Regions from separate parts of the Martelella sp. genome, predicted to be linked through region 3. Evidence: predicted binding sites of a transcription regulator. Region 3 holds the regulator's gene; each other region holds the start of a gene.
The links. The regulator PhoB, encoded in region 3, activates phosphate uptake and scavenging genes when phosphate is short. The targets are predictions, from matches to a motif close to TGTCATNNANCTGTCAT.
Positions count from the first base shown of each region.

Region 1 (9,762 bases), on a different contig from region 3:
CAAGCTCAGCCGGATCGGACGGGATATCGGCAATCAGGTCGCCGTCTGCATCCGTGTAGCGGCTGTCCAGGGTGAAATCTGCTAAAGCAGGTACTGTCATAGCAACCAGAGCGGCTGCAGCAAGAAGAGTACGACGCATTTTATTATCTCCGATCATGTTTGGATGTCATTTCGCCCGGGCTTAGCAGTGTTTTATTACAGCGATACAACGCTACTGCCCGGATGGCCGTTTTCAGATCAATGGTAATGAAATTCCCGGCAAGCAAAGCTGCCGCGATCCCTGCGCCGATACCGCTGCAAAGGCCTTGAACCGGAAATGTCTCATTCGGCATTCACTCGCTCTTTGCGGCGAGATCCGTCGCGCCTTCCATACGGCCGATCTGGTTCAGCCTGCTTTCCAGCGCCATTTTTTCGATTGTCTCCACCGGAAGGCTCAGAAACGCCTTGATCCGGATTTTGAGGAATTGTGCCGTTTGCACAAAGGCCAGTTGCTTTTGCGCATCCGTCCCCTCGACAGCGGCGGGGTCTTCAATGCCCCAATGCGCCCGCTTTGCCGCCCCGCGCGCGATCGGGCAGGCCTCTCCCGCGGCGCTGTCACAGAGCGTGAAGATGAAGTCGAAAGCGGGCGCGCCGGGGACCGAAAAGGCATCCCAGCTCTTCGAGTGAAGCCCCTCGACCGGGTAGCCCTGTGCCGCCAGCACCTTGAGCGCGAGCGGATGAACGGCACCTTTCGGCCGGCTACCTGCCGAAAAGGCCTGAAAGCGACCTCTGCCCTCCGTGTTGAGAATGGCTTCAGCCATGATCGACCGCGCCGAATTTCCGGTGCAGAGAAAGAGAATGTTGAAGTTCTGGTTGTTTGTCATGGCCGAACTCTCATTTTCATGTCGGTGTGAACAATGCGCGGAAGCGCCGTTTACCAGCAGGCGTGGTGACTGTGACCGGACGCCGACCTGCGCAAAGCCATGTCGGCAAGGCGGATCGTCAGATCGATTACGCCGTCGCTTTGGCTCCCGGCTGGATGGTATCTCCTGTTTCCCCCGAATGCCGATTGCACTGGATATTCGCGACACCCGAACGAGCCGCTGCAAGTCGCAATAAACCATCTATGTTGCAGTTTCATGAAACTGTAACATGACTGTGTTTTACCGTCCTCCGGGGACCACCCGTTGAAACCCGAATGGATTCGACAACCGATCCAGCCAGGAGAGATTATTCCAATGAAAAAGATACTTTCAGTCACCGTTCTCACTGCAGCCTCGCTGCTCGCCTATCAGGCCGCAGCCCAGGAAGATGCTATCCAGGTTGACGGCTCGTCGACCGTGTTCCCCGTCTCCGAGGCGTTTGCCGAGGAATACCAGATCGCAACCGGCAATCGTGTCGTTGTTGGCGTGTCAGGTACCGGTGGCGGCTTCAAGAAGTTCTGCCGCGGCGAGACCAGCTTCTCCGGCGCATCGCGCCCGATCAAGACCTCGGAAGCAGAGCTTTGCGCCGAAAACGGTATCGAGTTCGTCGAATTGCCCGTCGCCATGGACGCGCTTGCCGTGATCGTGAACCCCGACAACCCGATCAGCTGCATGACCGTCGAAGAGCTGAAGACGGCTTACGAGACGGAAGCACAGGGTGTCGTCAACAACTGGAACCAGTTGAACCCGGAATACCCGGACCAGCCGCTGACCCTGTTCGGCGCCGGCACGGACTCGGGCACCTACGACTACTTCACCTTCGCCATCATCGGCGAAGAGGGCGCCTCGCGCGGCGATTTCACCGCGACCGAAGACGACAACATCACCATCCAGGGCGTGTCGACCGACGTCGATGCCATCGGCTTCCTTGGTCTGGCCTATGTCGAAGAGAACCGCGGCCGTGTGAAGCCGCTGGAAATCTCGTTCAACGGCGGCGAGTGCGTTGCGCCGACCACCGAAACCGCGGCCAGCGGTGAGTATCAGCCGCTGACTCGTCCGCTGTTCATCTACGCGAACAAAGAGCATCTGGACACGAAGGCGAATGTCGAGGATTACGCGAAGTTCATGTTCAACCCGGAACTCGCACCGGAACTCGTGGCCTCCACCGGCTATCTGGCGCTGCCCAGCAAGGCCTTCTCGCTTGCTGAAGAAAAGATCGTTGCCCGCTCGACCGGCTCGTTCTTCGACGGCGGCTCCAAGGTCGGCGTCACGCCCGACGATCTTCTGAAGGCTGCCAACTAGGCACATTTCATCTCGGCGGCGGGTCTTTTCGCCCGCCGCATCTTTTTCCGGTCAAGCGAGGTTGCCGTGCCCGTAGATTCCATTCCCAGTTCAGCGGAACTCATCAACAGCGGTTTTGTCAAAAGACGGCGACTGATCGACCGGGGCATGAGGGTTTTCCTGTTCCTGTGCGCGGCACTGTCGGTATTCGTCACATTCGCCATCGTCTATATTTTGATACGCGATTCGGCCGGGTTCTTTGCCCATGTGCCGCTGTTCGATTTCCTGTTCGGCACGATGTGGACGCCGGTCTTTGCCGACCCGCAATTCGGGGTCCTGCCTCTCTTGGCCGCGACATTGCAAACGGCGGGGCTTGCTATGATCATCGCGGTGCCTTTCGGCCTGGTCATGGCAATCTATCTCAGCGAATATGCCAAGCCGGCGGTGCGTGAGACAGTGAAGCCTGCGCTCGAAATGCTCGAGGCCGTGCCCACTGTGGTTTACGGTTATTTCGCGCTTCTGGTGATGACGCCATTTCTGCAACAGTTCATTCCCGGGCTCAAGGGCATCAACCTGCTGGTGCCCGGCATCATCCTCGGCATCATGATCCTGCCCTACGTTGTCTCTGTCTCCGAAGATGCGATGCGCGCCGTGCCCAACAGTTTGCGCGAAGGCGGTTACGCGCTTGGCATGGCGAAATGGCAGGTGGCGACACGTATCGTCATCCCCGGGGCGTTTTCGGGCATCACCGCCGCCTTCATCCTCGGCATGTCGCGCGCAGTGGGCGAGACGATGGTACTGGCGATCGCAGCAGGCCAGAACCCGAACCTGACATGGGACCCGCGCGAGGGGGCCGCGACAATCACAGCCTATATCGTGCAGATGAGCCTCGGTGACGTGGCGCACGGGTCGGTCGCATACGAGTCGATCTTTGCGGTGGGTCTTCTGCTCTTTGTCATCACGCTCACCTTCAATGTCATCGGCTTCTACCTGCGCCGCAAGTTCCGCGAGGCATACTGAGATGGTTACCACAACCGAAGGAACGCTTGGCAACGGTGCATCGACGAACCAGGAGGCGTTCGACGCCGTCGCGCGCGCCAAGAAGAAAGACATCATCTTCGCCTCCGGCGGGGTGATCGTCATGGCCATCGCAATGGCGCTGCTTCTGACGCTGATCGGCGATCTAGTCATCCGCGGGGCCACCCGCATCAGTTACGATTTCTTGACCAGCTATCCTTCGCGCATACCGGCGCGGGCGGGCATTCTGTCGGCATGGGTCGGCTCGCTTCTGGTAATGTTGGTGACCGCTTTCCTCGCCATTCCAATCGGGATCGGCGCGGGGCTTTATCTGGAAGAATATGCCAGGAAGGGGTGGCTCTCGAACTTCATCGAGATCAACGTGTCCAACCTCGCCGGCGTACCTTCGATCATCTACGGTCTTCTGGCGCTCGGTCTCTTCGTCTACGGGTTCGACCTCGGCAAGACGATCCTCGTGGCCGGCATGACGCTCGCACTGCTGATCCTTCCGATCGTGATCGTCTCGACCCGCGAGGCGGTGCGCTCGATCCCTTCGATCATCAAGGAGGGTGCTTATGGCCTTGGAGCCGATCAATGGCAGGTGATGTGGCACTACATCATACCGGCGGCGCGGCCTGGCATCCTGACCGGCGCCATCGTGGGTCTCAGCCGCGCCATCGGCGAGACCGCCCCAATCATCACGATCGGCGCGCTGACCTTCATCGCCTTCCTGCCGCCGGCACCCGTGACCGGAGAGTTTCCGTTCATCTCCTTCGCCTGGCTCAACGACGGATTCACCGTGCTGCCGATACAGATGTTCAACTGGATTTCCCGGCCTCAGGCTGGTTTTCACACCGCCGCTGCCGCAACCGGTGTGGTGCTGATCGCGCTGACCTTCTCGCTCAACGGCATCGCCATCTGGATCCGGTACCGGCTCCGCAAAGGACACAGAAACTGAACCATGATTGATGACAACATGACAGCCGAAAAAGCAGACGCCGAGATCGAGAAAACCAGACTTCAAGATGAGCGCGAGGCGGCCATGCCGCCTCCGATCAAGCCTGCGGCAGAGAGCGACGCGCTACGCGCCCGGATTGAGGATTTCAGCTTTTACTACGCCAACGGCTTTCAGGCGATCAAGAGTGTCAGCATGCCGATCCTCGACCGCAAGGTGACGGCGATCATCGGCCCCTCGGGATGCGGCAAGTCCACCCTTCTGCGCAGTCTCAACCGGATGCACGATCTCTACCCCGGCAACCGCTATGAGGGGCGGGTAATACTGGAGCCAGAGGGCGAGAACCTGGTCGGTCGCGACGCCGATCCTGTGCTGGTGCGACTGCGCATCGGCATGGTGTTCCAGAAGCCGAATCCCTTTCCCAAATCGATTTACGAAAACGTGGCTGCCGGCTTGCGCGTGCGCGGGATCAGCAAACGCCAGGTGATCGACGAAGCGGTGGAAAGCGCATTAAAGCGCGCCGCGATCTGGGACGAGGTCAAGGACAAGCTCAATGGCTCGGCCTACGACCTTTCGGGCGGGCAGCAGCAGCGTCTGTGCATCGCACGCGGTCTGGCTCCGAACCCGGAAATCCTGCTTCTGGACGAGCCGACATCGGCGCTCGATCCGATAGCGACGGCCAAGGTAGAGGACCTGGTCCAGGAACTCGCGAAATCGGTGACTATCGTGATCGTCACCCACAACATGCAGCAGGCGGCGCGCATCTCGCACCGCACGGCATTCATGTATCTGGGCGAACTGACAGAATTCGGCGAAACGAGCCAGATTTTCAATAATCCCCAGCATCCCCGCACGGAGAACTACATCACCGGGCGCTACGGTTGACGAGATGTCGAAAGGAAGCAAATGGAAAAGCGACATACGCTGCAAGCCTTTGAACAGGCACTGAGTGACCTGTCCGCCGCCGTCCTGATCATGACGGAACATGTTCAGGCCATGGTTGCAAGCGCAGCCCACGTGCTTCTCGACAACGATCTGGTGCGCGCCGGTGAAGTGGTTGAAAACGATCTGGTGGTGGACCGCGAATTGGAGACAATCCGCGCCCGCTGTCTGGATATACTGGTGCGCTATCAGCCGGTGGCCGGTGACCTTCGTCAGGTCATCGCCATCGAGCACAGCGCGGGAAACCTTGAGCGCGCGGCGGATCATGCGAAGAATATCGCCAAACGCGCCATTGCGGACCGCAACTCCCGGATATCGGCGGATGCAGCTGAACTGTTCAGACAGCTGCATGCCGCGGTTCTTGGAGCATTGGAAGATGCCAATGATGCCCTTGTGCGCCGGGATGTTGACCTGGCGCACAAGGTGGTGCGCGGCGACAGGCGTATCGATGTCCTCCATGACGATCTGTTTCACCTTGTTCTGGCAGGCAGCCGGCGAGACACCTCGAAACTGAAGTCCGATATCCATCTGCTGTTTGCCGCCAAAAGCCTGGAGCGTATCGGTGACCACGCCACGAATATTGCCGAAGAAGTGATTTTCATGAGCAGACGCGAAGCGCCAGACGGATCGATCGACACATAAGACGGGTCAACAAATAAGACGGGAACCGCCATGCTGAAGCAGAAAGCACTCGATCTGCTGAAACCCAGAATTCTCGTGGTCGAAAACGGGATGGTCGAACGGGACTCCCTGTTCCGGCAACTGCAGGACAGCGGATATGCCGCGTGCGTGGCGATGGACGGCAAGACACCGCTGCAGGCGGCAAGAGATGAAAGGCCGGACATCGTCCTTTTCAATTGGGTCGCACCGAATGATTATGGCTTCAACCTGTGCCGCAGCTTCAAACAGGACAGCGCCACGAGGCAGATGCCGCTTATCATTCTGTCCGGCAGTTCCGGCGAGGAAGTCAAGGTCAAGGGGCTTGAACTGGGCGCAGACGATTACCTGTCCAAACCCTACTCTTCATCGGAGCTGGCGGCGCGGCTCCATGTCCAGCTTCGTCGTATCGATTCCGGAAAGGTAAGGCCCTGCCTCACCTTTGAGCGCATCGCTCTGGATGAAGACGCGCTGCGGGTCTATATCGAAGGACGCCCCGTGCATCTCGGGCCAACCGAATATCGCATGCTTGCGGCCTTCATGAGTCGTCCTGGACGCCCCTTCACCAGGGAACAGTTGTTGGAACGCGCCGGACGGCGCAAAGGCGATGTCGATATTCGCAGTGTGGATGTGCATATCGGCCGTCTGCGCAAGGTGCTCAACCAGAAGAAAACGAACTACCCGCTCCGAACAATCAGGGGAATAGGGTACGCCCTCGGCTAAACCTTGCGGCTGACACAAAATCGTTGTCTCTTCCGGTCATAAGCATAAATCGGACTTATGACTGCACTGAAGAGGCATGCACGTAATGATAGATGACATGGTCGGGATGCTCGATGCGCTCGGGCACGCCGAACGGCTCCACGTATTCCGCGTTCTGGTTCGACGATATCCGCAATCAGTGGCAGCCGGTGAACTGGCCGAAACACTTGGCTATAAACGCTCGACGCTTTCTATCTATCTATCGGTTCTGCGGCGTGCGGGTCTCGTCCATCAGGATCGCGACGGGAACTCCTTGTTGTACAGCGCCGATCTATCCGGCGCGAAGTCGCTGATAGGCTTCCTCTCGGAGGATTGTTGTCGGGGCCGAACAAACAATGACCATCGCACGATAGATTTCGACGCGAACGATCACCGCAGATATAATGTCCTGTTCGTCTGTACGCGCAATTCAGCGCGGTCAATCTTTGCCGAAGTCATCCTGCGTGACACCGCGCCTGAGCGGTTTGCAGCCTATTCCGCAGGCACATCGTCACATGGCGCGGTCCATCCCTTGACCCTGCAGGTTCTTGAAGAAAACGGACACGAGATTTCAGAACTGGGGACAAGCTCGATCGCCGAGTTTCAGAAGCCGACCGCGCCGCAAATGGACTTCGTTTTCACTGTGTGCGACCAGGCGGCCAATGAAGAATGCCCGGTCTGGCCCGGACAGCCGGTGACGGCGCATTGGGGTCACCCGGATCCCGCCGCAGGCGTTTTCAGCGATGAAGAACGCCTCGAATTGTTTCGCCAGACCTATCAGGCCATGCGCCGGCGCATTCAACCCTTCGCTCAACTCCCGGGACCGACCCTCGATCGCGCCGCCCTTCAGGAGCATGTGGACGATATCGGTAGGCTGCGCCTGGCCCGAGTCTGAATACTGTCGAAGAGCGGCGCTTTCACGCTGTCTTGGGCAGGATTCGCCTTCTGGCCAGGCGACCAACCGGCTATTACGACAGCGTCATCGTGCCGACGGCAACTTCCAGGCAGCGAAACTCACCGCGCCATGACCCAAGATGCACCTATGGCGATGGCGGTAGAGCCGGTAGCCAGAAAGCCAGGGCGACCAGGCTTGCCAGCAATACCGGCGGTGTTATCAGAAGACCGATTTTCATATACTGGCCCCAGCCAATCCTGTAGCCCTTTCCGGCCAGCACATGGAGCCAGAGCAAGGTCGCGAGACTGCCGATCGGGGTGAATTTGGGCCCCAGATCATTGCCAATGACGTTGGCGTAGATCATCAACTCCCGCGTTGCCGCAGGCACGTTGGCCCGATCGATAGACAATGCACCGACCAATGTCGAGGGCATATTGTTCATGATGGAGGCTGCGATGGCGGAAAGCACGCCGGTGCCCAGCGTGGCGACAAACTCACCATGTTGCGCCAACCACTCAATCGCCAGGGCGCCGTAATTCGTCAGCCCCGCATTGCCAAACCCGTAGACGACGAGATACATGCCGATTGAGAACAAAACGATCTGCCAGGGGGCGCCGCGAAGCGCGTCCGATACGGAGACGATTGCACCGCGGCCGGCCTGCCACCAGCGCCCGGCAATTGCCATGAGCAGAACTGCGCCAGTACCTGTCACAAACGCGATGGGAATGCCCAGCGGGGCCGTCACGAAATAGGCGGCAAGCAGCACGGCCAGCAAGGGAAACGCAGCCCGGAAGACCAGTGGATCCTTGACGGCCATGTGCGGCGGGTCCAGGCTCTCGACGGAGTAGTGTTTGGGAATTCGACGGCCGAATGCCAACCAGAGCACGGCCAGTGTTGCTGCCAGGGAAACAAAATTCACAGGGACCATGACCGCCGCGTAGCGGTCGAACCCGATATCAAAATAGTTGGCACTGACGATATTGACGAGGTTGGAGATCACCAGCGGCAGGCTTGCCGTGTCTGCGATGAACCCGGTCGCGATGATGAAGGCCAACGCCGCCGGCGGCCCAAAATTCAGGCGCAGGAGAATAGCGATGACAATGGGCGTCAGCAGAAGGGCTGCGCCGTCATTGGCAAAGAACGCAGCAATGATCGCCCCCAGTATAACGACAAGCGGGAAAAGCAAATGGCCGCGTCCGTTGCCCCAACGTGCCACATTCAGCGCTGCCCACGCGAAGAACCCAGCTTCGTCCAGGATCAGCGAAATGATAATCAGCGCCACGAAAGTGAAAGTTGCATCCCAGACGATATCCCATACCACGACAATATCGTCCGGATGCACCACGCCCGTCAGCAGTGCCACCAGGGCGCCGCCGAGCGCGCTCCAACCAATCCCCAGACCTTTCGGCTGCCAGATCACCAGAAACAGGGTGACGACAAAAATAGCCAGTGCCAACATGAAAAGACCTTATCGTCAGTGCGTGTTCTGGTTGACGCGTCGAGAGAGCTCCTCAGCACTCTCGACGCGCTCTGAATAACGGTCAGTGAGATAGGCAGACCTGCCGCGCGTCAGCCAGGTGAACTTCACAAGTTCCTCACACACATCGACGATACGCATGTAGAGGGGTGAAGGCTTCATGCGCCCGGCTTCGTCAAACTCGGTGAAGGCCTTGGGTACGGATGATTGATTGGGGATGGTGATCATACGCATCCAGCGCCCGAGGATTCGCATCTGGTTGACGGCATTGAAGCTCTGGCTGCCGCCCGAAACCTCCATGACCGCCAGTGTCTTGCCCTGGGTGGGCCGGATACCGCCCAGCGATAGCGGTATCCAGTCGATCTGCGTCTTCATGATGCCGGTCATCGCGCCATGCCGCTCGGGGCTGACCCACAGCATGCCCTCGGACCATTGGGCGAGGTCGCGCAACTCCTGGACTTTCGGGTGGCCGGAATCCGCATCGTCAGGCAGAGGTAGACCCGACGGTTTGAAAGTGCGCACTTCGCAGCCGTACCAGCGCAATAGTCTCATCGCCTCTTCGGAGGCCAGGCGTGAAAAGGAGCGCTCGCGCAACGAGCCGTAGAGCACCAGAATCCTGGGGGGATGGCGCGGCGCATCCGGCCCCGCCAGCAAATCGACGTCAATTGGACGTAACTTGTCCGGATCGATATTCGGCAGGTCATCGAGGCGTTCAGTCCCGCTCATTGAGTTGCCCCGCCGAAGCGTAACACATCGCCGTCTTCCTTGGTAAACACCGCCACCGGGTTTGCCAGCAGTTCAAGGACCCGCTCTGAAGGCCGGCATAACCGCGCACCTTTTTCTGTCACCACAATTGGACGATTGATCAGGATCGGGTGCGCCATCATTGCATCGA
Region 1 is NZ_CFHTCS010000084.1:4,556-14,317, reverse strand. It holds gene AC5DC2_RS09225 (arsenate reductase ArsC) at 333-863, opposite strand; gene AC5DC2_RS09220 (PstS family phosphate ABC transporter substrate-binding protein) at 1,167-2,204, shown strand; gene pstC (phosphate ABC transporter permease subunit PstC) at 2,271-3,203, shown strand; gene pstA (phosphate ABC transporter permease PstA) at 3,205-4,158, shown strand; gene pstB (phosphate ABC transporter ATP-binding protein PstB) at 4,243-5,040, shown strand; gene phoU (phosphate signaling complex protein PhoU) at 5,062-5,739, shown strand; gene AC5DC2_RS09195 (winged helix-turn-helix domain-containing protein) at 5,770-6,477, shown strand; gene AC5DC2_RS09190 (arsenate reductase/protein-tyrosine-phosphatase family protein) at 6,563-7,390, shown strand; gene AC5DC2_RS09185 (arsenic transporter) at 7,536-8,849, opposite strand; gene arsH (arsenical resistance protein ArsH) at 8,865-9,593, opposite strand; gene arsC (arsenate reductase (glutaredoxin)) at 9,590-9,762, opposite strand, start outside.
Region 1: a site for PhoB is predicted at 1,115-1,131, ahead of AC5DC2_RS09220 (PstS family phosphate ABC transporter substrate-binding protein). Genes of this name have one in related genera too.

Region 2 (9,409 bases), on a different contig from region 3:
GACGATCGGGCTGGTGACGAGGTTGTAGCCGATCGTGGCGAACACCTTCGCCGGATTGCTGATCGCGCCCCCCTCATGGGCCTTTGCCCGTTCGACCAGCACGGTCGCCGTCACCATCATCACCGGCATGTGGATCGCAAGCACCAGTGACAGCGCGACAAGGGCCGCATCGCCGGCCACATGGCTGACAAGCGGGATGCCCAGAAGCGCGATATTGGAAAAGGTCCCCGAAAGGCCGATGATCACGGCGGAAGCCGGGTCCCTATGGAAGACGATGCGGGAGATCAGCGCCGCCGCCGCCCAGGCAATGGCGACGCCGCCGAAATAGGCGATCCAGATCTTCACCGGCCCGGTATTCTGAAAATCGGCGCTGGCTATGGTGCGCAGGAGCAGGAGCGGCAGGCCGATCTTGAAGACGAAGCCCGTCAGCACACCGGCATTGTCGGCGCTCATGTAGCGCAGGCGGACCGTCGCCCAGCCGATCAGGATAAGGGAGAAGATCGGGACGACATTGTTGAAGATTTCATACATGACGGGCTTTCGCAGCGGCAGCTGTCGGAAGGAGACCGCGAGGGAGAACCGCTGCGGCGAAAATGTTCCGCATCTGCGGGGGTGTCAAGCCTGGCGCGGCGCGCGCGGCGTCGGTCCGGCATCTCAGCCCTTCAGCGCGGCGGCCGGAGGCTGGCGGTAGGCCAGCAGGGCCGGAAGCGCAGCAAGGATGGCGGCGACGACGACAAGGAGCAGCGCGTTGCCGGCGTCGGAGCCGACGAAGGCGACGGGCATGTCGACCCCGCGCTCGGCCATGATCGAACGCGAGATCGTTCGCGCCGCGAGGAAGCCGGCGCCATAGCCGATCGCGATGCCGAGGCCGATCAGCGAGAAGAGTTCGAGCCAGACGATGGAGAACACCGCGCTGCGGGGCGCGCCGAAAGCCCTGAGCGCGCCGATCTCGCGCCGGCGCTGGGACACGTGGATGACGGTCACCAGCATCAGCGCGGCTGCGACCAGCGCCTGCGCGCCGATGGCAATTGCCGTCAGCACCTGTCGCGCATCGCCGAGCGTGGCGTAAAGGCGCGTCAGAACCTCGGCCGGGAAAACCGCCACCGTGCCGTCGGCCTCGCGATAGTCCTGCCTAAGCCGATAGGCGTCGGCAATCGATTTCGGTTTCACCAGAATGGCGGGCAGGCCGGGCGTCTCGCCCCGGTGCCAGCGCTCGTCGATGGGCGCGGCGGCCTCGGCGCCATGGTGATGTTCGTCCTCGTCGTGGTCCCCGGACGCGTGTTCGTCGGACGCGTGATCATGGTCGCCGTCATGGGGCTCTTCCGCCTCATGGGCGTCGTGGTCGTCATCATGGTGATCCGCCGCCGCGACGACCGCCTCCGCGTGCTGGTGGTCGTCATCGTGATCCGCTTCCGCATCATGATCATGGTCCGCCTCGGTTTCATGCTCATGCTCATGCCCGAGGCCGTGGATGTGCCAGACCGCCTGGATCGGCACCAGGATCGCGCGGTCCCAGGGCGTTCCGGTGGGTTCGGCCCTGCCGGTGACGTGATAGGCGAGTTCTGTATGGGTGTGGCCCCCCGTCTCGGCCGTGCCGTGCATCGGCTTGATCTCGTCACCGACGGCCAGATCGACGGCCGAGCCGATCACCGCGTCACCCTCGTGGAGAAATATCCCGCCTTCGGCAAAGCCCGGCACGGTCGCCTCGATGAGCGCCGTGGTGGTGCCGACGATCGGATAGCCGGCATAGGAATCGCCGAAGCCGATGGGCGCCGCCCAGGCAACGCGCGGATCGTCATTGAGTTCGGGCAACAGGTCGCCGTCCATCAGCGGCAGGTCGGAGGGCTGCAGAAAGACGGAGGATAGCACCAGTTGCGTTTCGCTGCCGGGCGCGCCGATCACCAGGTCGAACTTTTCCGAAGCCCGCGCCGAGCCGAGCCGCAGCGCACGCTCCTGCAGGGTGATGGTGACGCCGAGCGCGGTTGCAAGGGCGATCAGCAGCACGATGACGGCCGATCCGGCCCACAGGCGTTTCAGATCGGAGAAGATGAAGCGGAACATGGCTCAGCCCTTCCGTTCGTCAGAGGCGATCGCGCCGGCGAGAAGCGAAATCCTGCGATCCATCGGCGCCACCAGACGCTCGTCATGGGAGACGATGATCAGCGTGCTGCCAAGGCCCCGCGCCAGTTCCAGCAGCAGTTCGCCGACAACGGCGCCGGCTGCGCTGTCAAGGCTTGCGGTCGGCTCGTCGGCGACGATGATGGCGGGCTCGCGCAGCAGAGCGCGGGCGACGGCGACGCGCTGCATCTCGCCGCGCGACATGGTCTCGACCTTCTGCGCGTGACGGGCAATGCCAACGGTCTCAAGCAGCGTCTTTGCACGATCCAGGCGTGAACGGTCGGCAGCATGGGCGAGACGGGCGGGCAGAAGCACGTTGTCATAGGCTGAGAGGCCGGGGAACAGATGAAAGTCCTGCATGACGAGGCCGATATTTTCGCCGCGCCAGCGATCGCGCCTGCCTTCGGGGAGGTCCGCCAGGTCGATCTCTCCCCAGCGGGTGTGGCCGGTCTTCAGCCTTTCAAGCCCGGTGATGATGTTGACGAAGGTGCTCTTGCCGGAGCCCGAAGGGCCGGTGATGGCCACGCACTCCCCGGGGGCGATGTCGAGGGCGGGGATGGCGAGCACCGGCGCGGAAAGACCGGGAAAGGCAACGGCGACATCTTCAAGGCGAAGGGGCAGCATGGGGGCGGCTTTCGGATTTGCGGGCGGGCGGTCAGATGGTTTTGTAGCGCGCGTCTCTCAGGCGCAGCTGGCTGACGAAGCCGGTTTCGGGATCCACCCAGGAACCGCGGTCGAGCGTGCCGGTCACCTCGATCATCTGGTTCGGCTGGACGAAGGTCTGTTTCCTGTCGAGATAGACGACGACGATGTTTTCCGGCCAGTCGGCATCCGAAGAGCAGAACGGGCAGAGCGCCATCGGGATTTCGGAGAGCACGAAGAACTGCGCCTCGGCCTTCAGCGGCGGCGCCATGAAGCCGCGGATCGAAACTTTTTCGCCGGTGAGGTCCTTCACCTTGTCGGAAAATTCGAGGCCGAGCGGACTGAACGAGCCGTAGAGTTCATCGAAATTCAGGTCGGCGGCGGCGGCAAGAGCGGGGCGAAGGGCAAGGCCGACGCCGAGCGCGCTTGCTGCGGCAAGCAGGCCGCGGCGGGAAAAGGGCAGAGTGGTCATCGGATCAGTTCTCCTGACGGGAAAGGACCGGGCGTAAGCCGCCCGGACCCCAGCTGGTTGACAAAGCCTGCTCCAATCTCCGCCGTCATGCTCGGGCTTGTCCCGAGCACCTAAGCACGCCTCTACTCGGCAGGCGTCCCGGACGAGAAGTCATTTGGAATACAACTTCTTCCAAAACGCTACTCCGCTCGTGCGGGATCGTGGTTAGATCCTCGGGACAAGCCCGAGGATGACGTCCGTAGAAAGAGTAGGTTCATCGGTAGTCTGAGGACCGGGCGACGTCCGCCCGGTCCCGTCTCGAACGTGAAGCCTACTGCTTCTGGCTATTGCCGAGGGCGAAGGCATCGGCCAGCACTTCGTAGACGTCGGACTGTTCCATATAGCCCTTGAAGCCTTCGGCGCCGGGGCCGGTCGCCTGCAGGAGGACGTCGTCTACGGCATGAACGCCGGTCGAGGCGTCATAGGGCAGGTTGCCGGTGCGCAGAACCGCGCCGGGAACATCCTTGTAGGCCTCGTTTGCGACGTAGCGGCCGTTCTCGTCCTTCACGGCCGGCTCGAACGGACCGTCCAGCTTCGGGCGGAAGGTCTCGTAGTAGTCGGGGAAGTTATTGGCGAACATGGCCAGGCGACGCGAGACGTCGACCTTGTCCGGATAGCCGTCGCCGTCTTCGTCCGTGTAGTTCGGGAAGCCGGCGTCGTCATAGGTCATGACCTTGTTGCGCATCTCGTCCGCCTGGACCTCATCGTCGATCGTGCCGATGACCGAGAAGCCGTGGGTGTGGTCGCCGGTGACGACGATCAGCGTGTCCGGGTTGGAATTCATCCACTCCATGGCGGCGCCGACGGCCTGGTCGAACTCGATCATGTCGATGACGGCGCGGTCCCAGTCGAGCGGATGCGACATCTTGTCGACATTGGCGGCCTCGACCATCAGGAAGAAGCCTTCCGGGTTCTTGGAAAGCTGGTCGATTGCCGCCGTGGTCATGTCCACGAGACCGGGCTGGTTCGGGAACTTGTCGACGCTGCCGGTCTTCAGGAACTTGCGGTCAAGAGTCGAATCCATGTTGCCGGTGTGGAACAGGCCGAGCAGCTTGCCGTCTTGCGTCTTTTCGGCGGAAGCCAGCTCGTCGGCGGAGGTGACGACCGTGTAGCCGGCATCCTGGAACATGGCGATATAGTCGTTTTCGTCCTTGCGCTTGGAGCCGGGGACATCCGACTTCAGGAAGTAGGCGGAACCGCCGCCGAGGACGACTTCCGGCTTCACGTCGTAGAACATGCCGACGATCTCGGCCTTGTCTGCGCGAAGGCGGGTGTGGGCGACAACGGCGGCCGGCGTCGCGTCTTCGATCTCGGCGGTGGAGACGACGCCGATCGACTTGCCGGTCTGGCGGCGCAGCGCCTCGGCAATGGTCTCGACCTTGGGATCGTCCAGGCTGTCGGGCGTGCGGTCGGCATAGACGCCGAGCGCGTTGACGCGGGTCTTGTGGCCGGTCATGTAGGCCGACATGGTGTTGGCCGAGTCGGTCGCGACCGAATGGGTCGAGGAGGTGCCGATGATCGCCATCCGGTCGAGGTCGTCAGCGTTCAGCCGGCCGTCGGCCTTGCCCTCGGTCATGCCCTTGGACATGATGCGGGCAGCCGAACGGTGGCCCATGGACATGCCGTCGGCGACGAAGAAGATGATGTTCTTGGCCTTGGGGGTTTCCGGCGTGTCATAGACGGTCCAGGTGACTTCCTTCGTCTCGTCGCCGGCCTTGACGGCAACGGTGTAGTCGCCGGCCTCGCCGAGGGCGAGCTCGCGCAGGATCAGGGCGGAGCCGAGACTTTCGCCGTTCTTGCCCTTTTCGTCGGAGACGAATTCGGCGTCGGCGCCGAAGACGTCCGCGTAAGCTTCGCCGTTGACGGTGACTTCGATGTCGCCTGCGTCATGGACCGAATCGAGTTCGACCTTGAAATCGAAGGGCGAGCCGACCAGGATGGTGGCGCGGTCGAGGGGATAGATCGTGGCGGCCTGGGCCGTGCCGGCAAGGCAGGTCGCGGCTGCGAGAAGTGCGAGACGTGCGCGCATGGAAACCTCTTGGTAAAGAGTGTGTGAAGATAGCTGCGCATCCGCGATAGTCCCGCGGCATTACATCTCGATGACGTTTTGACTGCGTTTTGATGACGCCCTGAAGCATTGCGGAAGGGCGCCTCGGTCTCAGTGCCGGTTGCGCCGGCCGCGCGGCTTCAGATAGCGCCGGCGTCGCCGTTTCCAGGAGAAATGCAGGACGCGGGTCATGTACCAGAAGAGCGCGAGCGTGACCACGCCCGCCGCCAGGAAGCCGCTGGCATTGCCGACGATCTGGGCCACGGCGATGATGTTGTGGGAGAAGACCAGGCCGAGCAGCGTGTAGATCAGTACATAGAGCATCTGCCCGGGAATGGCGGCGGCAATGAACAGTTTCCAGCGCATGCCCGCCGCTCCCGCGACCGGGTTCATGTAGGGGCCGATCATCGCCAGCAGCCAGCGCGTGATGAAGATCGCGATGACGCCCCGGCGTTCCAGATAGTCGCGGGCGCGGTCGACGAGGCGCTGGCGCTTCGGCCCGCGCGCGGCAAAACGCTCGACATAGCCGGTGCCGCCGATCCGTCCGGCCCAGTAACCGACCTGGTCGCCGCTGCAGGCCGCCGCGACGCAGACCGTGTAGACCGCCCAGAAGGTCAGGTCGCCCGTTGAAACAAGCGAGCCGCCGAACAGCATGATCACGGCCGTCGGCAGCGGAATGCCGCAACAGGCCAGAAATACGGCAAAGCCGATCACGGGCACGCCGTAGACCGGCAGCAGCGCCAGAAGCTGCTCACTCATCGCGCTCGGCCTTTTCGTCCTCATAATCATCGAGGGCGTGGGCGATCTCGTCCTCCAGTTCTTCAAGCGAGATGCCCTTGATGCGGGCGATCTGGCGGAGCATCATCCGCCGGCTGCGACTGTCGGGAACGAGGTCCAGCTCCTCCGCAAGTTCTTCCGCCGGGATGTCATAGGCGATGGCGACATGGCCCAGCGTCATCCAGCCCTTGAGTTCGAGGTTCCGGTTTTCCGGATTGCGCCAGTAGAAGACGGAAAGGACGAACTGCAGGGCAAAGACGAGCGTGATGAAGCCGGTGACGACGAATGCGACGCAGAGGCCCCGGTGACGCCTCCAGAGCGCAGAGAGTGGCGCTATAATCCTCCTGCCAGTCATCGTCCTTGCCTTTCGCTTTTCTCAGAAGTGTCCCCAGATAGCCATTCCGGGGCGCGTGCACAACGCCCGCCGGCGCCCGCCGATTGCGTTCGATACGGGCTTTTCTTCTATCGTCTTGCCCGGCGATCCGCTATGACCCCATGACGTTGCAGCACGAAAGCCCACGGAGAAGAATGGATGAACGAAGAGATCCGCGTCCACAGAAACGACATTCCGGCCGAGGATGCCGCCCGCTATACCGGCGCGATCGCGATCGACACGGAAACGCTCGGGCTGGTGCCGCGTCGTGACCGGCTGTGCGTGGTGCAGATCTCGCCGGGCGACGGGACGGCGGACGTTATCCAGATTGATGCGGGCCAAAAGGAAGCGCCGAACCTTTGCGCCATGCTCGCCGATGCCTCGCGCCAGAAGATCTTTCATTTCGGTCGTTTCGATATCGCCGTTCTCTATTACACATTCGGCGTGACGACCGAGAACGTGTTCTGCACCAAGATCGCCTCGCGTCTGACGCGGACCTATACGGACCGGCATGGTCTTAAGGATAATCTGAAGGAGATGCTCGAGGTCGATGTATCCAAGGCGCAGCAATCCTCCGACTGGGCGGCGGAAACGCTCTCCGAGGCGCAGCTCGCCTATGCCGCCTCCGACGTTCTCTATCTCCACCGCCTGCGCGACAAGCTGATGGAACGGCTGATGCGCGAGGACCGCATGGCGCTCGCCGGCGCCTGCTTCGACTTCCTTCCGACCAGGGCCAAGCTCGACCTTCTGGGGTGGGAGGAAACCGACATTTTTGCCCATAGCTGAGGGGCTTAGCCGGTGTTGCATATCAGCAACAAATTCTCCGGCGGTGCTCTTTAAAGCCATCCTGTCTGCACCCATATCAGACCTTGAGCGGCGTTTGCGCCGCATAATCAGGCCCGCCTCGCTGAGGGGGTTTTTCTAGGTCATCGTCCTGTCGCTTCAAAAGGGCCGGGCGAGGAATGGAGGCAAGGACATGAATATCGAGAAATATTCCGAACGCGTGCGCGGCTTTCTGCAGTCCGCGCAGACCTACGCTCTCGGCGAAGGCCATCAGCAGTTCGGCGCCGAGCACCTCTTGAAGGTGCTGCTCGACGACGAACAGGGCATGGCCGCCTCGCTGATCGAGCGGGCAGGGGGCGATGCCAAGAAGGCGCGCCTCGCCAATGACGCGGCGCTCGCCCGGATCCCCAAGGTTTCCGGCGGGAACGGCCAGATTTATCTCTCCCAGCCGCTGGCGAAGGTTTTCAACACCGCCGAGGAGGCAGCGAAGAAGGCCGGCGACAGTTTCGTCACGGTCGAACGGCTGCTTCTGGCGCTGACGATCGAGAAATCCGCGTCGACGGCGAAGACGCTGGAAGGCGCCGGCGTGACGCCGAACGGGCTGAACGCGGCCATCAACGAGATCCGCAAGGGCCGCACCGCCGACAGCGCCAGCGCCGAGGAAGGCTATGACGCTCTGAAGAAATATGCGCGCGACCTGACGGCCGATGCCCGCGACGGCAAGCTCGATCCGGTGATCGGCCGCGACGACGAAATCCGTCGCACGATCCAGGTGCTGTCGCGCCGGACCAAGAACAATCCGGTTCTGATCGGTGAGCCCGGCGTCGGCAAGACGGCGATCACGGAAGGCCTTGCCTTGCGCATTGTCGATGGCGATGTGCCGGAAAGCCTGAAGGACAAGAAGCTGATGGCGCTCGACATGGGCGCGCTGATTGCGGGCGCGAAATATCGCGGCGAGTTCGAGGAACGGCTGAAGGCGGTTCTGAACGAGGTTCAGGCCGAAGCCGGCAAGATCATCCTGTTCATCGACGAGATGCACACCCTGGTCGGCGCCGGGAAGGCCGATGGCGCCATGGATGCGTCCAACCTGCTGAAACCCGCGCTTGCCCGCGGTGAGCTGCACTGCGTCGGCGCGACCACGCTTGATGAATACCGCAAGCATGTCGAAAAGGACGCGGCTCTTGCCCGACGGTTCCAACCGGTGATGGTTGCCGAGCCGACGGTCGAGGACACGATCTCGATCCTGCGCGGCCTGAAGGAGAAATACGAGCAGCACCATCAGGTGCGCATCTCCGACAGTGCGCTTGTGGCCGCCGCGACGCTTTCGAACCGCTACATCACCGATCGCTTCCTGCCGGACAAGGCCATCGACCTGATGGACGAGGCGTCAAGCCGCGTGCGCATGCAGGTGGATTCCAAGCCGGAAGAGCTCGATGAACTCGACCGCCGGATCGTCCAGCTGAAGATCGAGCGCGAGGCGCTGAAGAAGGAAACCGACACGGCATCGAAGGACCGGCTTTCCAGGCTTGAAGGCGAACTCGCCTCTTTGGAAGAAGAGGCCGATACGCTGACGGCGCGCTGGCAGTCGGAAAAGAACAAGCTGAACAAGGCTGCCGACCTGAAGAAGCAGCTGGATGCGGCCCGCAACGAGCTCGCGATCGCCCAGCGCGGCGGCGAGTACCAGAAGGCGGGCGAGCTTGCCTATGGCACGATCCCGAAGCTGGAAAAGGAACTGGCCGAAGCCGAAACCGAGGACAACACGGTCACCGATTCCATCCTGCAGGAAGTGGTCACGCCGGACAATATCGCCCAGGTCGTCTCCCGCTGGACCGGTATCCCGGTCGACAAGATGCTGGAAGGCGAGCGCGAGAAACTGCTCCGGATGGAAGACGAACTGGCCCGCTGGGTCGTCGGCCAGGGGGATGCCGTGCAGGCGGTCTCCCGCTCCGTTCGCCGGGCGCGCGCCGGCCTGCAGGACCCGAACCGCCCGATTGGCTCGTTCATGTTCCTGGGCCCGACCGGCGTCGGCAAGACGGAACTGACCAAGTCGCTCGCCCGCTTCCTCTTCGACGACGAAACGGCGATGGTGCGCATGGACATGTCGGAATACATGGAGAAACACTCCGTGGCCCGCCTGATCGGCGCCCCTCCCGGCTAT
Region 2 is NZ_CFHTCS010000095.1:3,649-13,057, reverse strand. It holds partial or broken gene AC5DC2_RS09990 (AEC family transporter) at 1-531, opposite strand, end outside; gene AC5DC2_RS09985 (ABC transporter permease) at 655-2,061, opposite strand; gene AC5DC2_RS09980 (ABC transporter ATP-binding protein) at 2,065-2,742, opposite strand; gene AC5DC2_RS09975 (hypothetical protein) at 2,774-3,232, opposite strand; gene AC5DC2_RS09970 (alkaline phosphatase) at 3,543-5,300, opposite strand; gene AC5DC2_RS09965 (DedA family protein) at 5,430-6,077, opposite strand; gene AC5DC2_RS09960 (hypothetical protein) at 6,070-6,450, opposite strand; gene AC5DC2_RS09955 (ribonuclease D) at 6,628-7,254, shown strand; gene clpB (ATP-dependent chaperone ClpB) at 7,445-9,409, shown strand, end outside.
Region 2: a site for PhoB is predicted at 5,360-5,376, ahead of AC5DC2_RS09970 (alkaline phosphatase). Genes of this name have one in related genera too.

Region 3 (9,762 bases):
GTCGGCGAAATAGTTCTGCACCGCAAACAGCGCCCAGAGCGCCGCCACCGGCCAGCCGATCAGCGTGAGCTGCAGGATCAGGCAGATGATGCCGGAAATCGGCTTGCCGATGGTGAAAAAGGAAAGCCAGGGCAGAATGACGGCGATGAAATAACGCATGGAGAAAGCCTCTCTTTCAGATGGTCCCGCATGACAAGGCCGGACGATTTCCTTCTAGATGGGGCGCGCGCGATGCGTTTTTGAGGCCAGGCAGGGCGTTTCTTACGAAAATTTGAGAAAGCGCCGTCGCTTTTCATTCCTGAATGCCTTGTATCCCATTGCCGTTCCTATCATATTGTTGGCAGGCTTGCTGGAGCCCCCCAGCGGCGCCTGGGATAGTGCATTTTTGCCGCATTTTCCCGACACCGTGATCAACGAGGGGCTTTTTAAGAGGAAATTGATGGCTGATCTTCGTAACTATCAGAACCGCGCGCAGGCGGGAGCGCACGCGAGTGCTGAAATCGATCAGGGCCTGCGCGCCTATATGCTGCGCATCTACAATCTCATGGCGCTTGGCCTGGTGATCACCGGCGTGATGGCTTTCGGCCTGAGCTCGCTCGCCACCACCACGGACCAGGCTGCATCCGTTGCGCAGCTGCCCAACGGCATCCTGCTGACGAGCGTCGGCGCCGCCGTCTACGGCTCGCCGCTGAAATGGCTGGTCATGTTCGCGCCGCTGATCGCGTTCTTCTTCCTGGCCTTCAGGGTCAACAAGATGAGCGTCAGCGCCGCGCAGACCTCGTTCTGGGTCTATGCCGCGCTCACCGGCCTGTCGCTGTCGTCGATCTTCATCATGTACACGACGGCCAGCATCGTGCAGACCTTCTTCATCACCGCGGCCTCGTTCGGCGCCCTGTCGCTTTACGGCTACACCACCAAGCGTGACCTGTCGGCCATGGGTTCCTTCATGGTGATCGGCCTGTTCGGCATCCTGATCGCCATGGTGGTCAACATCTTCCTGCAGTCGAGCGCGCTTTCCTTCGCCGTTTCGGTGATCGGCGTTCTGGTCTTTGCAGGCCTGACCGCCTGGGACACGCAGAAGCTCAAGGAAATGTACTATGAAGGCGACGGTCATGAGGTCGCCGGCCGCAAGGCCGTCATGGGCGCGCTGACGCTCTATCTCGACTTCATCAACATGTTCCTGTTCCTGCTGCGCCTGCTCGGCAACCGGAACTGATCGAGAAAAATCCTATGCGTTCAAGGCGGCCTGCGGGCCGCCTTTTTCATGTCCTGAGCCAGCAGGAGCCGCAGCCCTCATGTCCATCACGATCCGCCCCGCAACGCCGGAAGACATCAACACCATCACCGAGATCTACGCCGAGAGCGTTTTGAACGGCGTCGCGAGCTATGAGCTCGAACCGCCGAGCCGCGCTGAAATGCGCAAGCGCATGGAAGCGGTCACGGCCGGCGGATTTCCCTATCTTGCTGCCGTGGAGAATGAAGCGCTCCTCGGCTATGCCTATGCCAGCGCCTTCCGCACCCGTCCGGCCTACCGGTGGCTCGTCGAAAATTCGGTCTATCTCGCGCCTCAGGCACGCGGACGCGGCATCGGCAGGCTGCTGCTCGAGCGGTTGGTGGAAGATTGCGAGACACGGGGTTTCCGCCAGATGGTTGCCGTCATCGGCGGCGCGAGCCCGGCCTCGATCGCGCTTCACAAAGCCTGCGGCTTTGCCGATGCCGGGCAGCTGAAGGGCACCGGCTTCAAACATGGCCGCTGGCTGGATACGGTGTTCATGCAGCGTCCGCTCGGAGAGGGCGACCGGTCCGAACCGCTGCCGCTTTCGCTCTGACCCGGCCTATTTCTCGACGAGCTTCAGCTTGCGGTCGAAGACCTTCAGCACCTGGCGCAGGTCGTGGCCGCGTTTCAGCACCATGCCATGGGTATTGGTGACGCTGAAGGCGCCCTGTTTCGCCGCCAGCTTCGGGTTCTTCTCGATCCGAAACAGCGGCAATTCGCCGGATCTCTTAAACACGGAGAAGACCGCCTTGTCCTTCATATGGTCGAGGGCGTAGTCGCGCCACTCCCCCTCACCGACCATCCGTCCGTAGACCCAGAGGATCGCATCGAGTTCGCGCCGGTGAAAGGTCACGGGCAGCGGCTCGGCCTTTCCGCCTGGCCTGAACTGGGAAAGATCGACGACATTGCTGTCGCCAGCTCCGTCGTTGCGTTGCGTGTCCGGCTTCTGCGCCATGCTTTTCCGCCTCGCATCTTGATGACATTCACACGACAGTCTGCCCGCTTCGGACAGAATTGCAAGAGCCGCCCGATACCCGTCTTCGAAAGTGCCGACCAATAATTTGTTAACCCAGACGGCTTATCAATTCGGCAAGGGTTCTCGATCAGTAGTGCGTATCCATGTGTCCAGTCCTCAAAAGTCCGCTCGCCTCCGGCGCGTTTGAACGGCGTCCGGCCTCCGCGCGCCGCCACGGCGGACGAAAGGCGACGCGCCGATGAGCATCATCCGCAAGGATCTCGGACCGAGGCCTCCTGCACGGCTGAAATCGAAACTCTCGGTCGTGCGGCCCGGCAAGGCCGTTGCCGACCTCCGTCTGGAATTGAGAAGCGGCGGCGAGTTCTCCATTTTTTCCGAGGCCCCGGATGACCTCGAGCCGGCAATCGATCGCCTCGCCAACCAGGCCATCGAGGCAAATCCCTTCCAGTCGGCCGCTTTCGTGATGACGGCGCTCGGGCAAAGCCATGCTCATCAGCGCCTTGCGCTCGTCGAAGACACGGCCGGCGAGGCCGGCGCGCTTGCGGCGCTCATGGGCTTTTCAGTTACGGACCGCGGCTCGCATATGGTCGCGTCAACGGCGCAAGGCGGGTATCACGCGCCGCTGATCGCACGTCACCGGCCGATGGCCACCATTGACCAGCTGTTCGAGGCGCTGGCCGGTTCGCTTGCCAATCTTCCGGGCATCATCGCCTTTCCGGCGCTTCTGGCCGATGGCGCCTTCATGCGCTCGGCACGCGCCGTGGCCGCCGCCCGCGGCCTCGCCTTCCGCGTTGCAGGCGCCTTCCGCGGCCGCGCCCTTTCCGGCAGGATGGATCCCACAGGCGCTCTCTCTCGGGCGGAGCGCGAGGCCTGGCAGGATAATCTCGGCAAATGGGAAGCGCTGCGGAGGAAGGGGCGGATCGCCTATCACGTCGCCCGCAACCCGCGTGAAGTCTCCGCCGCGCTGCAAGACCTTTCGCTTCTGTGCGACACGCCCGAAAATGCCAGCCGCTTTTCAGCCTTCGTCCCGGTGGCCAGGCTTCTGTCGGAGAACGACCGGCTCAGAATCCATGCGCTCTATCTCGAAGACCAGTTGATTGCGGCGGCCATACAGCCGGTGCATATGGGCGCGGCATGGGTCTGGAAAATGCTGGTGCGGCCGGACATGGAGGCGCTGGCGCTGGGCGAACAGTTGATGATGCGGTTGACCGAGTTCAATCTCGGTGATGCCAATATCGCCGTCACCCGGGTCGCGCCCGGCGCCGGCCCCTTTCTCGCCGAACGATTCTGGCCCGGAGAAGACGGCTATGCCAGCCTGCTCGTGGCGCTGCGCCCGGGCATGGAGCGCGCCCTCGACAGCGTTGCCGCGACATACGAGGACGCTGGCGTATAAAACGCCAGTCTCTAGATCGTTTCCGCATTTCCTGGAAACGCGGAAACGATCTATCTATTTGTTTCAACGCATTTTCGTGGACGTCAGATGTTTCCATCTGACTGCGAAATGCTCTATGGCGCAGACCTGCGGTTGATGCTTCAAGAGCAGGATTTCAGCCGCGATTCCTCTGGCCGGTTCATCAGCGCGAAAATGTCGATATCCTGAAGCAGAGGGTGGAAACCCTCCTCCGTTCCGGCTTCGATCAGGACGTCGAGCGGCACGGCCGGCGCGATCATCGGCCCGTTCCAGCAGGCCGCGTCGAGATCGACCGAGAAGCCCGGCCTGGCCCCGCCGGCCTCGCGGGCTGCGGCCATCTCCTGCTGCTGGTCCCTGAGCGCCAATGCGTCGGTCGGCGACAGACGCAGCACGGTCAGCTTCTGGCCGGGTTTGCGGAATTCTGCCACCGCCGCAGCCTCCTGCCCGGCATCCGCCGCCACAAGCGTGTAGTCCCGGCTGATCTCGCCGGAACCGGATTTCTGGTAAACGGTCAGAACGATCTCATTCTTCGGCAGCCGCAGTTCTTCGGGCGCCAGCACCGCAATCCTGAGGGATGCCGGATTGGCCGCGATCGGCGACGGGATCGTCGGTTTGGCGCCCGGCAGGAAATTCAAGGAGCAGGCGGAAAGAAGAACAAGACCGGAAGCAACCATGAGTTTTTTGAAATCGGGCATACTGGGCGTCACAAATATGGTTAATAATCATTCATACTATCGGCGATAGCTTAAAGCCGAGTAAAGAGACGAGCGGCCCGTTCCATGCCCGTCATTCCCCGGAGGAGCTCTCGCTACAGGCCGCGAGCCGGCCCTTCCCGGCAATCGGGCAACCGTTCGCGTCCACGGCTTTCCAGCAGCCTGCCGATTTTCGCGTCCCTCATCAGGTCGATGGGCGGCTGATCGGGTTCGAGGGTGAGCGCGACATCGACGGTCATGCCGGAAAGATCCGCGCCGCCCTCGACACAATGCGCCGTAAAGGACACCGAGAGCGCGCCCTTGCCGTCGACGCCCTCCTGCTTGTCACGCCGGATTTGGGCAAGAAGCGCGGCCATGCGCGCCGCATCCTCCGGCGCGAGCACGAGATCGACCGTATCCCGCGCGCCGCCGGCCAAGCGGTCCGCCGCGGCCGGCGTCCGGCGCGAGACTCTCAGTCCCGCCTCTTCCTCCAGACGTTCCTGGCCCGGTACGTCCCAGCGCAGGGCAAGCGCCAGATCATTGTCGTCGACCGGCAGCGCCGCCGGCTTGGTCACTTCGATCACCAGCGTGGCCGGATCGGCGTCAAGCGGCGAAACGGCCTCGAGCGCGGCCGGCGCGACGCCGCCAATTGTCGAACAGGCCGCCGGCACCAGCAGGCCGATGAAGCAACAGGCGCGAACAAGAAAGGATCGGATCATAATTTTCCCTCGGTTGACATCAATTTCTTGTTGTTTTACGATAATTTTATCTCGTAACACAAGAGGCATTCCTATGAATTCGAATAATGCGATCGCGCTTTCCAGATTATGCGGCCAGATGAAGCTCCTGACACGGATCATTCAGGCCGGTCTTGCAGCGGGCCTCGCCTATGCGGCCTGGACGGCCTTTGTCCGGCCGGACCGGGTCTCGACCTGGCTTGCCGATGCGCTCGACATTGCCGTCGCCGTGACGCTGACGCCGGCAACGGGGCTGGCGCTTCTCACCCTTTTCGCGCTCTTCGCAGGGCTGCTTTTCTACGGGTTGCAGACCGTCTGGTCGCTGTTCGACAGGCTCCAGCATGACAGTCCATTTTCCCATGAGGTCGCGGCGCTTCTGCGCCGTGCGGGCCTGATCGCGCTGGCCGGGGCCGTTGCCGGCCTTGTCCTGCATCCCGTGGCAACGCTTCTGGCGACGATCGCCAACCCGCCCGGCAGCCGGGCGCTGGCGATCGGGCTCGGCAGCGATCAACTGATGCTGTTCCTGCTCGCAGGGCTGCTGTTCGTGATGGGTCACGTGATGGTGCTCGCCACCGCGATCAACGAAGACTATCAGCGTTTCGTCTGACCCATGCCGATCATTGTCAATCTCGATGTCATGCTCGCCCGCCGCAAGATGCGGGCGAAGGTCCTCGCCGAACATGTCGGCATTACCGAGCAGAACATTTCGCTGCTGCGCTCGGGCAAGGTCAAGGGCGTGCGGTTTGAGACGCTGGAGAAAATCTGCGAGGCGCTCGACTGCCAGCCGGGCGACATCCTCGAATATCAGCCGGAGGACACCGGCTGATCGCCTTTCGCCAACAAAGCGGGAAACGAGACGTCAGAGCCCGATTTCATGCGCATAGGGCGGATTTGCGCCGGCGCGGGAGACGGTGACGGCGGCGGCCCTGGCGCCGAGCGCCAGCGCCTCGGCGATCGCCTCGGGCGCAAGCGTGCGGATCTGCTCCTTGGTCAGGAGACCGGCGATATCAAGCGAGGCCAGAATACCGGCATCGAACGTGTCGCCAGCGCCGACGGTGTCGACCACCGCGACCTTTTCGCTCGGTACCTCGACCTTGTGCTCTCCGGTGTAACCGATCGCGCCGTCCGCGCCGCAGGTGATCACGACAAGGCTCGCCCCGGCCGCAATCCAGTGACGCGCCTTGTCGTCAAGCGAGCCCTCAAGGCCGAACCAGTCGAGATCCTCGTCGGAGAACTTGACGATATCCGACTTCGCCGCCATCCGCTCGATCCGCGCCCGGTGGCTGTCGGCATCGGTGATGAAGGTCGGGCGAATATTGGGGTCGAGCGAGATCACGCGCCTGTCCGCCTCGCGCATCAACAGAGCCTCATAGGTGGAGCCGCAGGGCTCGGGGATGAGGCTGATCGCGCCAAAATGCATCGCCGCACAATCATCGCCGATCTCAGGCAGATCGTCCCCGGTGATCATCCGCCCCGCCGTGTTCTCGTCGTAGAAAGCGTAACTTGCCGAGCCGTTGACCAGCTTGACGAAGGCAAGCGTCGTGGGACGGTCGGAAACGGCGACATAGGAATGATCGACCTTCGACGCATCCAGCTTTTCGCGGATGATGTCGCCCATCAGGTCGGACGAAATGCCGGAGAAGAAGCCCGTCTTGCGTCCGAGCCGCGCAAGCGCGACCGCCGTGTTGCAGACCGCGCCGCCCGCGTAGGGGGCAAAGGCAGGCTCGCCCCTGTCCGTCTCGCGCGGCAGCATGTCGATCAGGGCTTCCCCGCAGCATAGAATCATTCATCTTCTCCCAATTTCTGTAAGGCGTCCGTGCGCCGGGTCGCGGCAGTTCGCCCGCCAACCGAGGCGGGCGTTCCTTCTCCTCAGACGATCAGTTCCTCAAGCCCGCCGCGCGCCCGCGACCAGTCCATCGGATGGTCGAGGAAGGCGCCGACGGCATCGAGCGTCGCCTGATCGGCGAGCCCGTCCTTGCGCGCCACCGCAAGCACGTCCTTCCAGGTGGCGATATGATGAAGGGCAACGCCGCCTTCGCGGAAACGTCTCTCCGCCTCGCCGAAAATCCCATAATAGAACAATGCCATGCCGTGTTCCACCACGCCGCCGGCCGTGCGGATGGCATTGATGAAGTTGAACATGGAGCCGCCGGCCGTCGTCAGGTCCTCGATCACCAACACGCGCGCGCCCTTGGGCAGATGGCCCTCGATCTGCGCGTTCTTGCCGTAGCCCTTCGGCTTCTTGCGGACATAGATCATCGGCAGTTCCAGGCGATCCGCCAGGAAAGCGGCGAAGGGAATGCCGGCCGTCTCGCCGCCGGCGACGCAATCGAACTTTTCGAAGCCCGCATCGGCAAGCACCCGGGCGGCGGCAAAATCCATCAGCGTGGAGCGGATGCGCGGATAGGAAATCAGTTGTCGGCAATCGATATAGACGGGGCTGACCAAGCCGGAGGCAAGCTTGTAGGGCTCGTCCGGCGAAAAGTGAACGGCGCCGATTTCCCACAGCATGCGCGCCATCAGATCGCCCATCACCGCGGGCTCCGCGAAACTTGCTCTGCTCATCTCAACAATCCTCTTGTGCTGCGGCTTTTCGGAATGCGGGGAGGAGGCATCCCTGAAAAGCCCTCTTGCCGGCGCGCATATCCGCCGACGGCCGCCCTCAGTCCAATTGGACAATCGGGCGTGAAAAATCAATCGCCGCAAATCTGTTTCAACAGAGCCGAACGGCTGACCGGCACAGCATAGCTGAACCGGTTCCACCCGCAATGACGGATATTAAATCGTTTTGAAAATCTTTGTGGCGGCGTTACGGGCGCGCCTAGACTTCCATGGAATAGCCCGCGCCGCGCACGGTGCGGATCACATCCGGCATCTGCGAGAAGTTGAGCGCCTTCCTCAGTCGACCGACATGCACGTCGACGGTACGCTCGTCCACATAGATGTCATGGCCCCAGACGCCGTCGAGCAACTGCGCGCGGGAAAACACTCGGCCGGGCGATGTCATCAGGAATTCGAGAAGCCTGAACTCGGTCGGACCGAGGCGGACTTCGCGCGCCTTACGGTGCACCCGGTGGGTCTCGCGGTCAAGTTCGATATCGCCGCATTTCAGCACGCTGGAGAGCACTTCCGGACGCGCGCGCCTCAAGATGGCCTTCACCCGCGCCATCAGCTCCGGGGTGGAGAACGGCTTGACGACATAATCATCGGCGCCGATCGCCAGGCCCCGCACCCGCTCGCTCTCCTCGCCGCGCGCCGTCAGCATGATGATCGGCAGGCGTTCGGTCTCCGGCCGCATTCTCAGGCGGCGGCAAAGCTCGATGCCGGAAACGCCGGGCAGCATCCAGTCGAGCAGAAGCAGATCGGGCACGCGCTCCTGTAGCCGGATTTCGGCTTCGTCGCCGCGCATGATGGTTTCGACCTCATACCCCTCGGATTCGAGATTGTAACGCAGCAGAACGCTGAGCGCTTCCTCGTCTTCGACAACTGCGATTTTCGGAACCATAGGACGTATGTCTCCCTTGTATTGACTGGCTTCAGAGATCGTCGGACCCGACGGCCGGGGAATTGTCGTCCTTGGGACGCTCTCCCTGCGGCTGGGAGCCGGTTGCAATGTAATAGATCATCTCGGCGATATTGGTGGCGTGGTCGCCGATGCGCTCGATATTCTTGGCGCAGAACAGAAGATGGGTGCACGAGGTGATGTTGCGCGGATCCTCCATCATGTAGGTCAGAAGCTCACGGAACAGCGAGGTGTAGATCGCGTCGATTTCATCATCGCGCTCGCGGATGGAGCTCGCCTTGTCGGCCTGGCGCGAGGTGTAGGCGTCCAGCACCTCCTTCAATTGCAGGAGCGCCAGTTCCGACAGGTGCTCGATGCCGTGGGCAAGCTTGCGCGGCACACCGGAACCCTGCACCGAGATCACGCGCTTGGCGGTGTTCTTGGCCATGTCGCCGACGCGTTCGAGATCGGAGGCGATCCGGATAGCGCCCATGATTTCGCGCAGGTCCGCCGCCACCGGCTGGCGCCTTGCGATGACGACGACTGCCTTTTCGCCGATCTCGCGCTCCGCCTCGTCCAGCACAAGGTCATCCTTGATCACCTTTTCGGCAAGCTCGGTATCGGTGTTGACGAGCGCCGTCACCGATTCGCTCACCATTTCCTCCGCCAGACCGCCCATCTCGGAAATGCGGCGCTGGAGATATTTCAGTTCGTCATCGAATGCCGTCAGAATATGCGATGGAGCCATGACTGTTCCTTCCTTGGCGTGAGCCTGCGGCAACCGCCCCTCAGCCGAAACGTCCCATGATGTAATCCTGGGTGCGCTGGTCCGCGGGATTGGTGAAAATCGTGTCGGTGTCGTTCTCCTCGACCATATGGCCGAGATGGAACATGGCCGTGCGTTCGGAAACGCGCGCGGCCTGCTGCATGGAATGCGTCACCATCACGATGGTGTAGTTTTCCTTCAGTTCGGAGATCAGTTCCTCGACGCGGGCGGTCGCGATCGGATCCAGCGCCGAGCAGGGTTCGTCCATGAGGATGACCTCCGGACTGACGGCAATGGCGCGGGCAATGCACAGCCGCTGCTGCTGGCCGCCGGAAAGGCTGGTGCCCGGCTCATGAAGCCGGTCCTTGACCTCGTTGAACAGGCCCGCCTTCATCAGGCTGG
Region 3 is NZ_CFHTCS010000010.1:16,184-25,945, reverse strand. It holds gene AC5DC2_RS02030 (YqaE/Pmp3 family membrane protein) at 1-159, opposite strand, end outside; gene AC5DC2_RS02025 (Bax inhibitor-1/YccA family protein) at 440-1,216, shown strand; gene AC5DC2_RS02020 (GNAT family N-acetyltransferase) at 1,296-1,829, shown strand; gene AC5DC2_RS02015 (DUF2794 domain-containing protein) at 1,836-2,231, opposite strand; gene AC5DC2_RS02010 (GNAT family N-acetyltransferase) at 2,491-3,645, shown strand; gene AC5DC2_RS02005 (hypothetical protein) at 3,786-4,358, opposite strand; gene AC5DC2_RS02000 (hypothetical protein) at 4,472-5,074, opposite strand; gene AC5DC2_RS01995 (DUF2975 domain-containing protein) at 5,148-5,699, shown strand; gene AC5DC2_RS01990 (helix-turn-helix domain-containing protein) at 5,703-5,918, shown strand; gene AC5DC2_RS01985 (carbohydrate kinase family protein) at 5,952-6,878, opposite strand; gene AC5DC2_RS01980 (orotate phosphoribosyltransferase) at 6,962-7,657, opposite strand; gene phoB (phosphate regulon transcriptional regulator PhoB) at 7,914-8,597, opposite strand; gene phoU (phosphate signaling complex protein PhoU) at 8,629-9,342, opposite strand; gene pstB (phosphate ABC transporter ATP-binding protein PstB) at 9,383-9,762, opposite strand, start outside.